Chelatococcus sp. HY11: one gene and its partner. The protein of the gene in region 1 interacts with the protein of each later gene in a pairwise test. Links are inferred from orthologs where the notes say so. Each region holds a gene or a part of one and is shown on either strand. Other genes may lie near its edges.

Region 1 (6,049 bases):
TCGATGGCACGGCGGTGGCGTCCGCTTCAGCCTTCGCGGAGTATGTGCGAGTCGTCTGGCTGACACCGGCTCTCGACGGGCTCTTTTCCGGGGCCGCGGGTGATCGCCGCCGTTTCCTCGATCGCCTCGTTCTGGCCGTCGACGCAGGCCACGGTACACGCGTCAACGCCTTCGAGAAGGCGATGCGCGGCCGCAACCGGCTGCTCGCGGAGGATGCTCCCCACCGGGCGTGGCTCGATGCGGTGGAGCGGGAGGTGGCTGAACTCGGCGTCGCCGTTGCCGCCGCGCGCGCGGAAACGGTGGCGCGGCTCGCCGCGCTGATCGAAGCGACCCGCGATGACGCCTCTCCCTTTCCCTCGGCCGAACTGCGACTGGAAGGCGAAATCGAGGCGATGGTCAACACGACCGCCGCCGTCGAGGTCGAGGATCACTATCGCCGCCTGCTGCGTGACGGCCGGGCGCGCGACAAGGCCGCCGGCCGCACGCTGGCAGGCCCGCAGACCAGCGAACTCGTGGTGCACCATCGCGCGAAGGCGATGCCCGCCGGCCAATGCTCGACCGGCGAGCAGAAGGCGCTGCTGATCGGGCTCGTGCTCGCCCATGCCCGCCTCGTCGCGACCATGAGCGGGATCGCGCCGCTGGTGCTCATGGATGAGGTCGCAGCCCATCTCGATCCACGCCGACGCGCCGCGCTCTACCGGGAATTGGGCGCGCTGGGGTCCCAAGTCTGGATGACTGGCGCCGACCCCGCGCTGTTCGCCGACCTGCCGGACGGCTCAGTACGTTTCCTGGTGGCTTCCGGCGTGGTAACACGTTACGCCGCAACAGAAATTTGACTTTCCGCCCAGCAGCCGCACCTGCGAATCACGCCTTCGCGCCGCGTATCATTTCTGCTATGAGCAGCATCAACGTTTTTGGCTTTCTATGCCCCGATATCGTGAGACGCTGAGACAATGTCCGGCCTTGACCTGATCAGCCTTGCCGTTTTCGCCAGCGTGCTCGCCGCCGCGGGCGCTTCGCCGGGACCGGCGGTCGCGGCGATTCTCGCGCGGGTGCTGGCGCGCGGGGCGACGGGCGTCGCTCCCTTCCTTGCCGGCCTTATTGTCGGAGATGTAGTCTGGCTGGCGGCCGCGGTGCTCGGACTCGCCGTCGTGGCTCAGACATTCCACGAACTCTTCCTCGTCATCCGTTATCTCGGCGCCGCCTATCTGCTCTGGCTGGCGTGGAAGCTCTGGTTCGCGCCGGTTTCGGCCGCGCCGGGGACCTCCGCGCACGCCGGCCCCGGCGAAAGGGGCGCGCGCGCTTTCATCGGCGGCCTGATGCTGACGCTCGGCAACCCTAAGACCATGATGTTCTATCTCGCGCTCTTGCCCAATATCATTAATCTGGCGGATGTTCGTCTTTTGGCCTTCGTCGAACTCGCCGCCGTCATCGTCGCCGTCCTGACCGGCGTGTTCACCGGCTATGTGCTTCTGGCGACACGTGTTCGCCGGCTTTTCACCTCGCCGCGCGCCATGCGCTGGCTTAACCGGGGCAGCGGAACCGTGATGGCCGGCGCGGCCGTTGCGGTCGCAACGCGATAAAGCCGCATTCTCAAGGGAAAAGTGCCCGCGCGGGCGTGAAATCTCACGCCCGAATGATTAGATTTATGCTGTCGAATCAAAGGCTGCGGTGCGATCGCGGCAGTGCTTCCCGATATCGGATTGGACCCATCCATGGCTGAACCCGCCCGCGACGTGAACGAAGAGTCCTATGGCGCCGATTCTATCAAGGTGCTCAAAGGCCTCGATGCCGTCCGCAAGCGCCCAGGCATGTATATCGGCGACACCGATGACGGCTCAGGCCTCCACCACATGGTGTACGAGGTCGTCGACAACGCCATCGACGAGGCGCTCGCGGGCCATGCGACACGGGTCACCGTGACGCTGAATGCCGACGGCTCGGTCACGGTTTCCGACAATGGTCGCGGCATCCCCACCGATATTCATCCCGGCGAGGGCATTTCAGCGGCCGAGGTCATCATGACTCAGCTCCATGCGGGCGGGAAATTCGACCAGAACTCCTACAAGGTCTCCGGCGGCCTGCACGGCGTCGGCGTGTCGGTGGTCAACGCGCTGTCAACCTGGCTGAAGGTGCGCATCTGGCGCGGAGGCAAGGAGCATTTCGTCGAGTTTAATCACGGCAACGCGGTGGCGCCGCTCGCCGTTGTCGGCGAAGCCCCGCAGGACAAGCGTGGCACCGAGGTCTCCTTCCTCGCATCGCCCGAAACCTTCACCATGGTGGAATACGACTATGCCACCCTGGAGCACCGCCTGCGTGAACTGGCGTTCCTCAACTCAGGCGTGCGCATCGTCCTGACGGACAACCGCCACGCGGAGCGCAAGGTCGAGGAGTTGTTCTACGAGGGGGGCGTGGAAGCCTTCGTCCACTATCTCGACCGCGCGAAAACCTCCCTCCTCGGCAAGCCGATCGTGATCCGTGGCGAGCGCGACGGCGTCGGTGTCGAGGTCGCCCTGTGGTGGAACGACAGCTACCACGAGAATGTGCTGGTCTTCACGAACAACATTCCCCAGCGGGACGGCGGAACGCATCTTGCCGGCTTCCGTGGCGCTCTCACGCGCCAGATCACCGGCTATGCCGAAAGTTCCGGCCTTTCCAAGAAGGAGAAGGTCGGCCTCACCGGCGACGATTGCCGTGAAGGCCTGACCGCGGTTGTTTCCGTTAAGGTGCCTGATCCGAAATTCTCGTCGCAGACTAAGGACAAGCTGGTGTCGTCGGAGGTCCGGCCGGCCGTCGAGGGCGTCCTCAACGAAGCGCTCGCGATCTGGCTGGAGGAGAACCCGTCCGAAGCCAAGACCGTCGTCGGCAAGGTGGTGGAAGCGGCGGCCGCCCGCGAGGCCGCCCGCAAGGCGCGCGAGCTGACGCGGCGCAAGGGAGCGCTCGACATCGCCTCCCTCCCCGGCAAGCTCGCCGACTGCCAGGAGCGCGACCCGGCTAAGGCCGAACTCTTCATCGTCGAGGGTGACTCGGCCGGCGGCTCCGCCAAGCAGGGCCGCAACCGCGAATATCAGGCCGTGTTGCCGCTGCGCGGCAAGATCCTCAATGTGGAGCGCGCGCGCTTCGACAAGATGCTGTCCTCGGAGCAGATCGGCACGCTGATCACCGCGCTGGGCACAGGTATCGGCCGCGAGGATTTCAACGCCGACAAGCTGCGCTACCACAAGATCATCATCATGACGGACGCGGACGTGGACGGAAGCCACATCCGCACCCTGCTGCTTACCTTCTTCTTCCGGCAGATGCCGGAACTGATCGAGCGGGGGCACATCTTCATCGCCCAGCCGCCGCTCTACAAGGTCACGCGCGGCAAGTCCCAGCAGTATCTCAAGGACGAACGCGCGCTTGAGGACTACCTCATCGAGGGCGGGCTCGACGGCGCCCTGCTGCGATTCGCGAATGGCGAGGAGCGCGCAGGGCTCGACCTGAGGGCTCTGGTGGACGAGTCGCGGCTCGTCCGGCACATCCTCAGCAACCTCCACACCCGCTACGACCGCGCCGTCGTGGAGCAAGCCGCCATCGCCGGCGCGTTGCGCCCACAGGTGGCTGAAGAGCCGGAAGCCGCGAATGAGGCCGCCGCTTTTATCGCGCGCCGTCTCGACGCTATGGCCGAGGAAACGGAACGTGGCTGGGAAGGCCGCGCCGAGGCGGGCGGCTTCGTTTTCAGCCGCATCGTTCGCGGCGTGAAGCAGGTGGCAAGTCTCGATGCCGCGCTGCTTGCCTCGTCCGAGGCCCGGAAGCTCGACGAGCATGCAGCCAGCCTGCAGGCCTACGCTCACCCCTCGAAGCTCATTCGCCGCAATGAGGAGATCGGCGTGGACGGGCCGATCAGCCTGTTCAACGCGGTGGCGACGACAGGGCGCAAGGGCATCCAGCTGCAGCGCTACAAGGGCCTCGGGGAGATGAACCCCGACCAGCTCTGGTCCACCACGCTCGATCGCGACGTGCGCTCGCTGCTGCAGGTGAAGGTGAAGGAAGTCACCGACGCCGACGACATCTTCGTCAAGCTGATGGGTGACACGGTGGAGCCGCGCCGCGAGTTCATTCAGGCGAACGCGCTGAATGTCGCGAACCTCGACGTCTGAGGCAGCGTTCTAACGGTCACTCGGCCGCCGGAAGGCGAGCACCTTGTCGGTATAGGTCTCGACGACGACACTGAAGGGCGTGCCATCGGGCACGCTCAGGACGGCCTCATGCCGTATGACCTCGGTCGGAATGGCAAGAGCGCCTGCGACGATCTCCGGGGTTTGCACAGGCCGTCTCACCATTTCCCACCCATCCGGAAGCGGCGTCCAGAGCAGGCGCGCCGACAGGGTGCGGCGTCGGAACTGCAGCGCTTGCACCGCTCGTCCGAAGGCCGTGTCGGTCTCATCGAGCAACCGGTTCATCTCCGGCGTGAGCCGGGCTGGCACATACCAGTTGTCGGCCTCCGACAGCACGAAATCACCGCACACGAGCTGGACACGCCGATAACGGACGGGCTCTGCCTCCCCCACCCCGAGCGTCTGCCTGATCGCCGCCGTCGCCGCCTTGTCGGCGCCGCGCACCAGACGCGCGACCACGCGCGCCGGCGAGGCGAGCTGGTGTCGGGCGCACCAGCGCTCCAGCGTCAACGTGGCGCTTGGGTTGCTGAGGAGTTCGGCATTGAGGGTCTGCAACAGCGCCAGCGCTTCCAGACGGCTCACGAAGTCGTCCTCCCCCGAGAACGTCCGCGTCGGCGCGATGCTCTCGGCCCGAACCGGCCCGGCCGCCAGCACAAGCGCGACGCCAACCCCCAGCGCGGTGCACTCGACGGCGTGTCTGGCCGTTGTCCTCGCGGCCTTTCTTACTGTGAGCCTGGCGGCCTTTTCCGCGGCGGTCCCCACCTCGGCCATCGCCTGGAGCAGCTTGCGAGATTTCGCCATTGGCCGTCCAAACATGACCGCTCACCTCACAGATAGAACAACACCGTCACCAGCAGGAACACGGGAATCAGGATGCCGCCCGACCATAGCATGTAGCCGAAGAAGCTCGGCATCTTGACGCCGCGATGGCGGGCGATGGCATAGACCATGAAATTCGGCGCATTCCCGATATAGGTATTGGCCCCCATGAAGACGGCACCGGCGGAGATCGCCGTCAAGGTCAGCGCGCCCTCGCGCATGAGGTGCTGGGCGTCGCCGCCCGCCAGCTCAAAGAAGACGAGATAGGTCGGCGCGTTGTCGAGGAACGAGGAGAGGAGCCCGGTCAGCCAGAAATAGGCCACCGGCACGGGTTCACCCGTTGGCGCGGTCACGAGGCTGACCAACGGCGCGAATGCGCCGGACGAGCCGGCTCGCAACATCGCCATCACCGGGATCATGCAGGTGAAGATCGCGGCGAAAAGCTTGGCGACCTCGAGGATGGGGCCCCAGCTGAAGCCATTGGCCTGGCGGATGCCTTGCCGGGTCAGCGCAAGCGAGGCCAGCGCCACCAGCACGAACACGACATCGCGCAGCACATTCTGCAACTCGACCCGCGCGCCGGGGAGATCGAAGGTGATGCCCGGCTTCCAGGTCGCGCTGACGAGAACAGCCGCAATGATCACGCCAATCAGGCCGAAGTTCGCCAGGCCCTCGACCCCGAGGCGGCTTTCGGGGGTCGGATCGCGCAACCGGGGACCGATGTCCTCGCGCTTGTAGAGGCGCCAATCCAGCAGGAAGAACACCACGAGCAGGATAGCCACCAAGAGCAGCGTCTCGGGCAGGAGATGCTGCGTCGTCCAGAAGAAATCCACCCCGCGCAGGAAGCCCAGGAAGAGCGGCGGATCACCGAGCGGCGTCAGCGAACCGCCGATATTGGCGACAAGGAAGATGAAGAATACGACGACATGCACATTGTGCCGACGGTCATCGTTCGCGCGCAACAGAGGTCGTATCAGCACCATGGCGGCGCCCGTCGTGCCGATGACGCTGGCGAGGCCTGCCCCGATGGCGAGGATGGCGGTGTTCGTGCCCGGACTACCGCGCAGGTT
Region 2 (5,423 bases), 2.6 Mb from region 1 along the record:
GCGTTCCATCCACATCAGTGTGGGCGGGAAGGCTTCTCTCGCCGATGAAACGCAACGTCACGGCGCGGGGCAGGTTCTCGGCGGCGAGGGCGGCAGGCGCGAGGCCAATTTGGGTGAGGCCAACGAAGGCGGCAGCCAGCAATGAAAGGCGTGTTCGGAGCATCGGCTTGTTCCAGGAGGACCACTGACGGGCTGGCGTTGGTGCGGATCTGGGGCCCGGAAGGTCGCGACCTTAGGGCAGTCCGGCGACGGTCCGGTGACAGGTGGAGGCAGCCGGACAGGTCTTGGCTCGGGGGCGTTTGCGGCCGCCGGCGGCGGGAAAAATGCGCCGCGAATCGTCAGAATCGGCCGTTGTGCGCTTCGCGCGCGGCCGATGGATGCGGATCGAATTACCCGGTTCAGGTAAGTTATTGATATATATTGATAATTAAATCGTGAACAGGGGGTGTCAGCGCTGGCTTTTCGCCCGCGGATGCGTTAGAGCATGGTACTGGTAAAGTGCATCCCTTTCTTCGATGAGATCGCTCATGAAATCGTTGAATCAGGTGCGTTTCCCCATCATGCGGGCGGGTTGCGTCCGGCGGGCTGGGGCCTGAATGGAATGGCTGTCGTGGCATAGACCGCCCTCCATTGCGGATGAGGTCCGTTCGGACGCTCCAAAGGCCCCTTTCTGATTTTTTTGTTGGAACTCTCTCTTGGCAGATGATGACGAGAAGATCGGCGGCGGCATCGCTCTGGTGTCGATCTCCGATGAGATGAAGCGCAGCTATCTCGATTACGCCATGAGCGTGATCGTGAGCCGCGCCTTGCCGGATGTGCGTGACGGCCTGAAGCCTGTGCACCGCCGCATCCTCTACTCCATGTATGAAAACGGCTATACGCCCGACAAGCCCTATCGCAAGTCGGCGCGCGTGGTCGGTGACGTCATCGGTAAATATCACCCGCATGGCGACCAATCGATCTATGACGCGCTGGTGCGCATGGCGCAGGATTTTTCCATGCGCCTGCCGCTGCTCGACGGGCAGGGGAACTTCGGCTCCGTCGATGCCGACCCGCCGGCGGCGATGCGTTATACCGAGGTGCGGCTCGCCAAGCCCGCCATGGCGCTCCTGGACGATCTCGACAAAGACACGGTCAATTTCCAGGACAACTACGACAACAGCGAGCGCGAGCCCACGGTTCTGCCGGCGGGCTTCCCGAACCTCCTGGTGAATGGTGCGGGCGGCATCGCCGTCGGCATGGCGACCAACATCCCGCCGCATAATCTCGGTGAGGTGGTGGACGCATGCTTCGCCTATATCGAGGATCCGGACATAAGCCTCGAGGCGCTGACCGAGATCGTGCCCGGACCGGACTTCCCGACGGCCGCGACCATCCTTGGGCGTGGCGGCATCCGGTCGGCCTATTCGACCGGTCGCGGTTCGATCATCATGCGCGCCCGGGCCTCCGTCGAGCAGATCCGGAAGGATCGCGAGGCGATCATCGTCACCGAGATTCCCTATCAGGTGAACAAGGCGGCGCTGATCGAGAAGATCGCTGATCTCGTTCGCGAGAAGCGGATCGAGGGCATTTCCGACCTGCGCGACGAGTCCGATCGCGATGGCATGCGCATCGTGATCGAGCTGAAGCGCGACGCGGTCGCCGATGTGGTGTTGAACCAACTCTACCGGTTCACCGCGCTGCAGACGAGTTTCGGCGCGAATATGGTGGCGCTGAACGGTGGCCGGCCGGAACTCCTGAACCTCTATGACATGATCCGCGCCTTCGTGGATTTCCGTGAGGAGGTTGTCTCCCGGCGCACGAAGTATCTGCTCAACAAGGCTCGCGACCGCGCCCATATCTTGGTCGGCCTCGGCATCGCGGTCGCCAATATCGATGAGATCATTCAGCTCATCCGCTCGTCAGCCGACACCAATACGGCCCGCGAAGCGCTGATGTCGCGCCACTGGCCGGCCCATGACGTCGCGGCGCTGATCGCCCTGATCGACGATCCGAACCATCGCGTGGCAGAGGACGGCACCTACAGGCTCTCCGAAACCCAGGCCCGCGCCATCCTCGACCTGCCGCTGCGCCGCCTGACGGCACTGGGTCGGGACGAGATCGCCGACGAGTTGAACAAGCTCGCGGTCGAGATCGCGGATTACCTCGACATCCTGCGGTCGCGCGCGCGCATCCTGGGGATCGTGAGGGACGAGCTCGCGGCCATCAAGAATGCCTTCGCTACCCCGCGCCGCACGGAAATCCTCGATTGGGATTCCGATGTCGATGACGAGGACCTGATCCAGCGCGAGGACATGGTCGTCACCGTGAGCCACGCCGGCTATATCAAGCGTGTGCCGCTCTCGACCTATCGCGCCCAGCGGCGCGGCGGCAAGGGGCGTTCCGGCATGCAGACGCGCGACGAGGATTTCGTCACACGCCTCTTTGTCGCCAATACCCACACGCCGGTGCTGTTCTTCTCCTCGCGGGGCCAGGTCTACAAGGAGAAGGTGTGGCGGCTTCCGCTCGCCGCGCCGAACGCCCGCGGCAAGGCGCTCGTCAACATGCTGCCGCTGGTGGAAGGCGAGCGTATCACGACGATCATGCCGCTGGTGGAGGACGAGGCCAGCTGGGCGACGCTCGACGTGATGTTCGCCACCGCCTCGGGCGGCGTGCGTCGCAACAAGCTGTCGGACTTCGTGCAGGTCAACCGCGCCGGCAAGATCGCCATGAAGCTCGACGAAGGCGATTCCATAGTCGACGTCGGCATCTGCACCGAGTCGGACGACGTGCTGCTGACTACGGCCAGAGGCCAGTGCATCCGTTTCGAGACAACGGACGTGCGCGTCTTCAAGGGGCGTGACTCGACTGGTGTGCGCGGCATATCGCTGGCGGCCGGCGACAAGGTCATCTCCATGGCGATCCTGCGTCATGTGGAAGCTTCCGCCGACGAGCGCGCGGCCTATCTCAAGCTGGCGGGAGCCGCGCGTCGCGCGGCCAATGGCGAGTCCGCCAACGGCGATGCGGTCGAGGCCCAGACCGATGCCGACGCGGAGGAGGCAAGCGACACGCTCGAGCTAGGGCAGGAGCGCTACGCGGCCATGGGCGCGGCGGAGCAGTTCGTGCTCACCTTGTCTGAAAACGGCTACGGCAAGCGCTCCTCGGCCTATGAGTATCGCGTCACCGGCCGTGGCGGCAAAGGCATCGTCGCGATGGCTGTCAACAGTCGCAACGGTGCTTTGGTGGAATCCTTCCCCGTGGAGGACAACGACCAGATCATGCTCGTCACCAATGGCGGCCAGTTGATCCGCGTGCCCGTCGATGGCATCCGCATCGTCGGCCGTTCGAGCCAGGGCGTGATCGTCTTCAACACCGCCGACGACGAGAAGGTGGTCTCCGTCGAACACATCAGCGACGACGGCAGCGAGGATGGCGGTGGAATCGACGACGTCGATGAAGCCGGCGCCGACATATAGGTGCTGTCCGGCTGAGAACCTTCCAGGCACGTTGAAAAAGCCCCGGCAATGACCGGGGCTTTTTTGTTGCGCGACGGCCGGAGGCCTCCTCAAGGCGCGATAGTGGGCCATTGCATGTTATTGTTGTGATTCAGATTATTACAATTGCTTCTTGTTTCATCAGGTGAGCTTTCTGCAGTGTGAGCCCTGGCATCCGCGGCTGTCTGCACGCAAGGCTTGGCCTGATCCTTGTTTGTTGCGCGGCCGTAGCCGGCGGCGGGTCGGCCTATGTCGAACGGTTGTCATATTGAAGCTGGCGGCGGTTGTGGGCAGGATGGTGGCGTCCCGTCCTGCATCTTTCTGTTCCTCATGACTTGAGTTCGCCCCATGTCGATCTCCGCTCCGACCTATGATGATGTCGTCCGCGCGTCTGAACGCATTGCCGGCCTGGCGCATCGCACACCTGTCATGACGTCGCATACGGCTGACGAGAGGACAGGCGCATCGCTGTTCTTCAAGGCCGAGAATTTCCAGCGCGTCGGCGCCTTCAAATTCCGGGGCGCTTACAACGCGCTCGCGGCGCTTGATGATGACCAGAAGGCGCGCGGCGCGGTGGCTTTCTCCTCGGGCAATCACGCCCAGGCGGTGGCGCTGGCCGGGCAGCTTCTCGGCGTGCCCACGGTGATCATCATGCCGAAGGACGCGCCGGCGATCAAAGTCGCGGCCACGCGCGGCTATGGTGGCGAGGTTGTGTTTTATGACCGCTACGCCGAGGACCGCGCGGCCATCGGCCGGCGGATCGCCGGTGAGCGAGGGCTCGCTCTTATCCCGCCCTTCGATCATCCCGAGATCATCGCCGGGCAGGGCACGGCGACCAAGGAACTTATCGACGACGTGGGGGAACTCGACCTCCTGCTCGTGCCTCTCGGCGGCGGCGGCCTGCTGTCCGGCTCGGTGCTCGCCGCGAAGGCCCTGTCGCCGCGGTGCCGGGTCATTGGCGTCGAACCGGCGGCCGGCGATGACGGCGCGCGCTCCTTCCGCGAGGGGCGGATCGTCACCATCGATGTCCCCACGACGTTGGCCGACGGCGCGCAGACCACAGCGCTCGGGGCGATCACCTTCTCGATCATCCGGGAGCTTGTGGACGACGTGGTCACCGTGCCGGACGCGGCGCTCGTCGAGGCCATGCGCTTCTTCGCCGAGCGGATGAAGATGGTCGTGGAACCCACAGGCTGTCTCGCCGCCGCGGCTGCCTTCAGCGGCGTGGTCCCGGTCAAGGGCCAGCGGGTCGGCGTCATTCTCAGCGGCGGTAATGTCGATCTTGCCACTTTCGCGCGTTTGCTGATGCCGGCCTGATGGGGCTTGATCGACAGGCGGGAGCGTATATGCCTTCAGGGCGTTTATTGCAGGAGTTGAGCGCGCGATGCCCCATTGGCTCTTCAAGTCTGAACCGTCCACTTGGTCGTGGCAGCAGCAATGCGATGCCGGCGAGAAGGGCACGCATTGGAATGGCGTCCGCAATCATGGCGCCAAGCTGAACCTGATGGCTATGAAGATCGGCGACCAAGGCTTCTTCTACCACTCGAATGAAGGCAAGGAGATCGTCGGCATCGTCGAGGTGATCAAGGAGTATTATCCCGATCATACAGACGCTTCCGGCCGGTTTGGAATGGTTGACGTGAAGGCGGTGGAGGCGCTCCCGCAGGCCGTGACGCTGGAGGTGATCAAGACCGATCCGGCTCTCAAGGACATGGTCCTGGTCAACAACTCGCGCCTGTCCGTCCAGCCGGTGACGGATGCGGAATGGACGCATATTCTGCGCATGGCGGGCCGCAAGGAGTAGGCTGCAAAGCCTCCCTGGGTACGGGCCGATGGTGGCCTGGGCGGCCACGTCACCAGGCGACGGCGGGAGGGAAGCGATGGCCGTTGAGGCCGGACGTGTGCGCGAACTCGCGCTCGGTTTCCCGCATGCCCGGGAGGCGCCGCATA

Evidence for each region.
Region 2: the proteins of gyrB (region 1) and gyrA interact in binary tests that used the Escherichia coli proteins (3 or more experiments, as listed by UniProt). The link is inferred for Chelatococcus sp. HY11 from one-to-one orthologs.

Annotation. Positions count from the first base shown.
Region 1 is NZ_JAHBRX010000001.1:3,253,712-3,259,760, forward strand. What follows is about bases 1,375-4,428. They hold gyrB (DNA topoisomerase (ATP-hydrolyzing) subunit B), read left to right. Parts: upstream 1,375-1,715; coding sequence 1,716-4,142; downstream 4,143-4,428. Other genes in these bases: KIO74_RS14860 (LysE family translocator), read left to right, coding at 1,375-1,583; KIO74_RS14870 (hypothetical protein), read right to left, coding at 4,152-4,428. In the rest of the region: DNA replication/repair protein RecF, read left to right, coding at 1-836; more of KIO74_RS14860, read left to right, coding at 954-1,374; more of KIO74_RS14870, read right to left, coding at 4,429-4,961; KIO74_RS14875 (sodium:proton antiporter), read right to left, coding at 4,988-6,049. UniProt on the Escherichia coli protein: DNA gyrase negatively supercoils closed circular double-stranded DNA in an ATP-dependent manner to maintain chromosomes in an underwound state.
Region 2 is NZ_JAHBRX010000001.1:698,132-703,554, forward strand. Bases 381-3,655 are described here. They hold gyrA (DNA gyrase subunit A), read left to right. Parts: upstream 381-755; coding sequence 756-3,455; downstream 3,456-3,655. Also shown: KIO74_RS03450 (esterase-like activity of phytase family protein), read right to left, coding at 1-163; KIO74_RS03460 (threo-3-hydroxy-L-aspartate ammonia-lyase), read left to right, coding at 3,822-4,790; KIO74_RS03465 (EVE domain-containing protein), read left to right, coding at 4,858-5,277; KIO74_RS03470 (MmcQ/YjbR family DNA-binding protein), read left to right, coding at 5,354-5,423. UniProt on the Escherichia coli protein: A type II topoisomerase that negatively supercoils closed circular double-stranded (ds) DNA in an ATP-dependent manner to maintain chromosomes in an underwound state.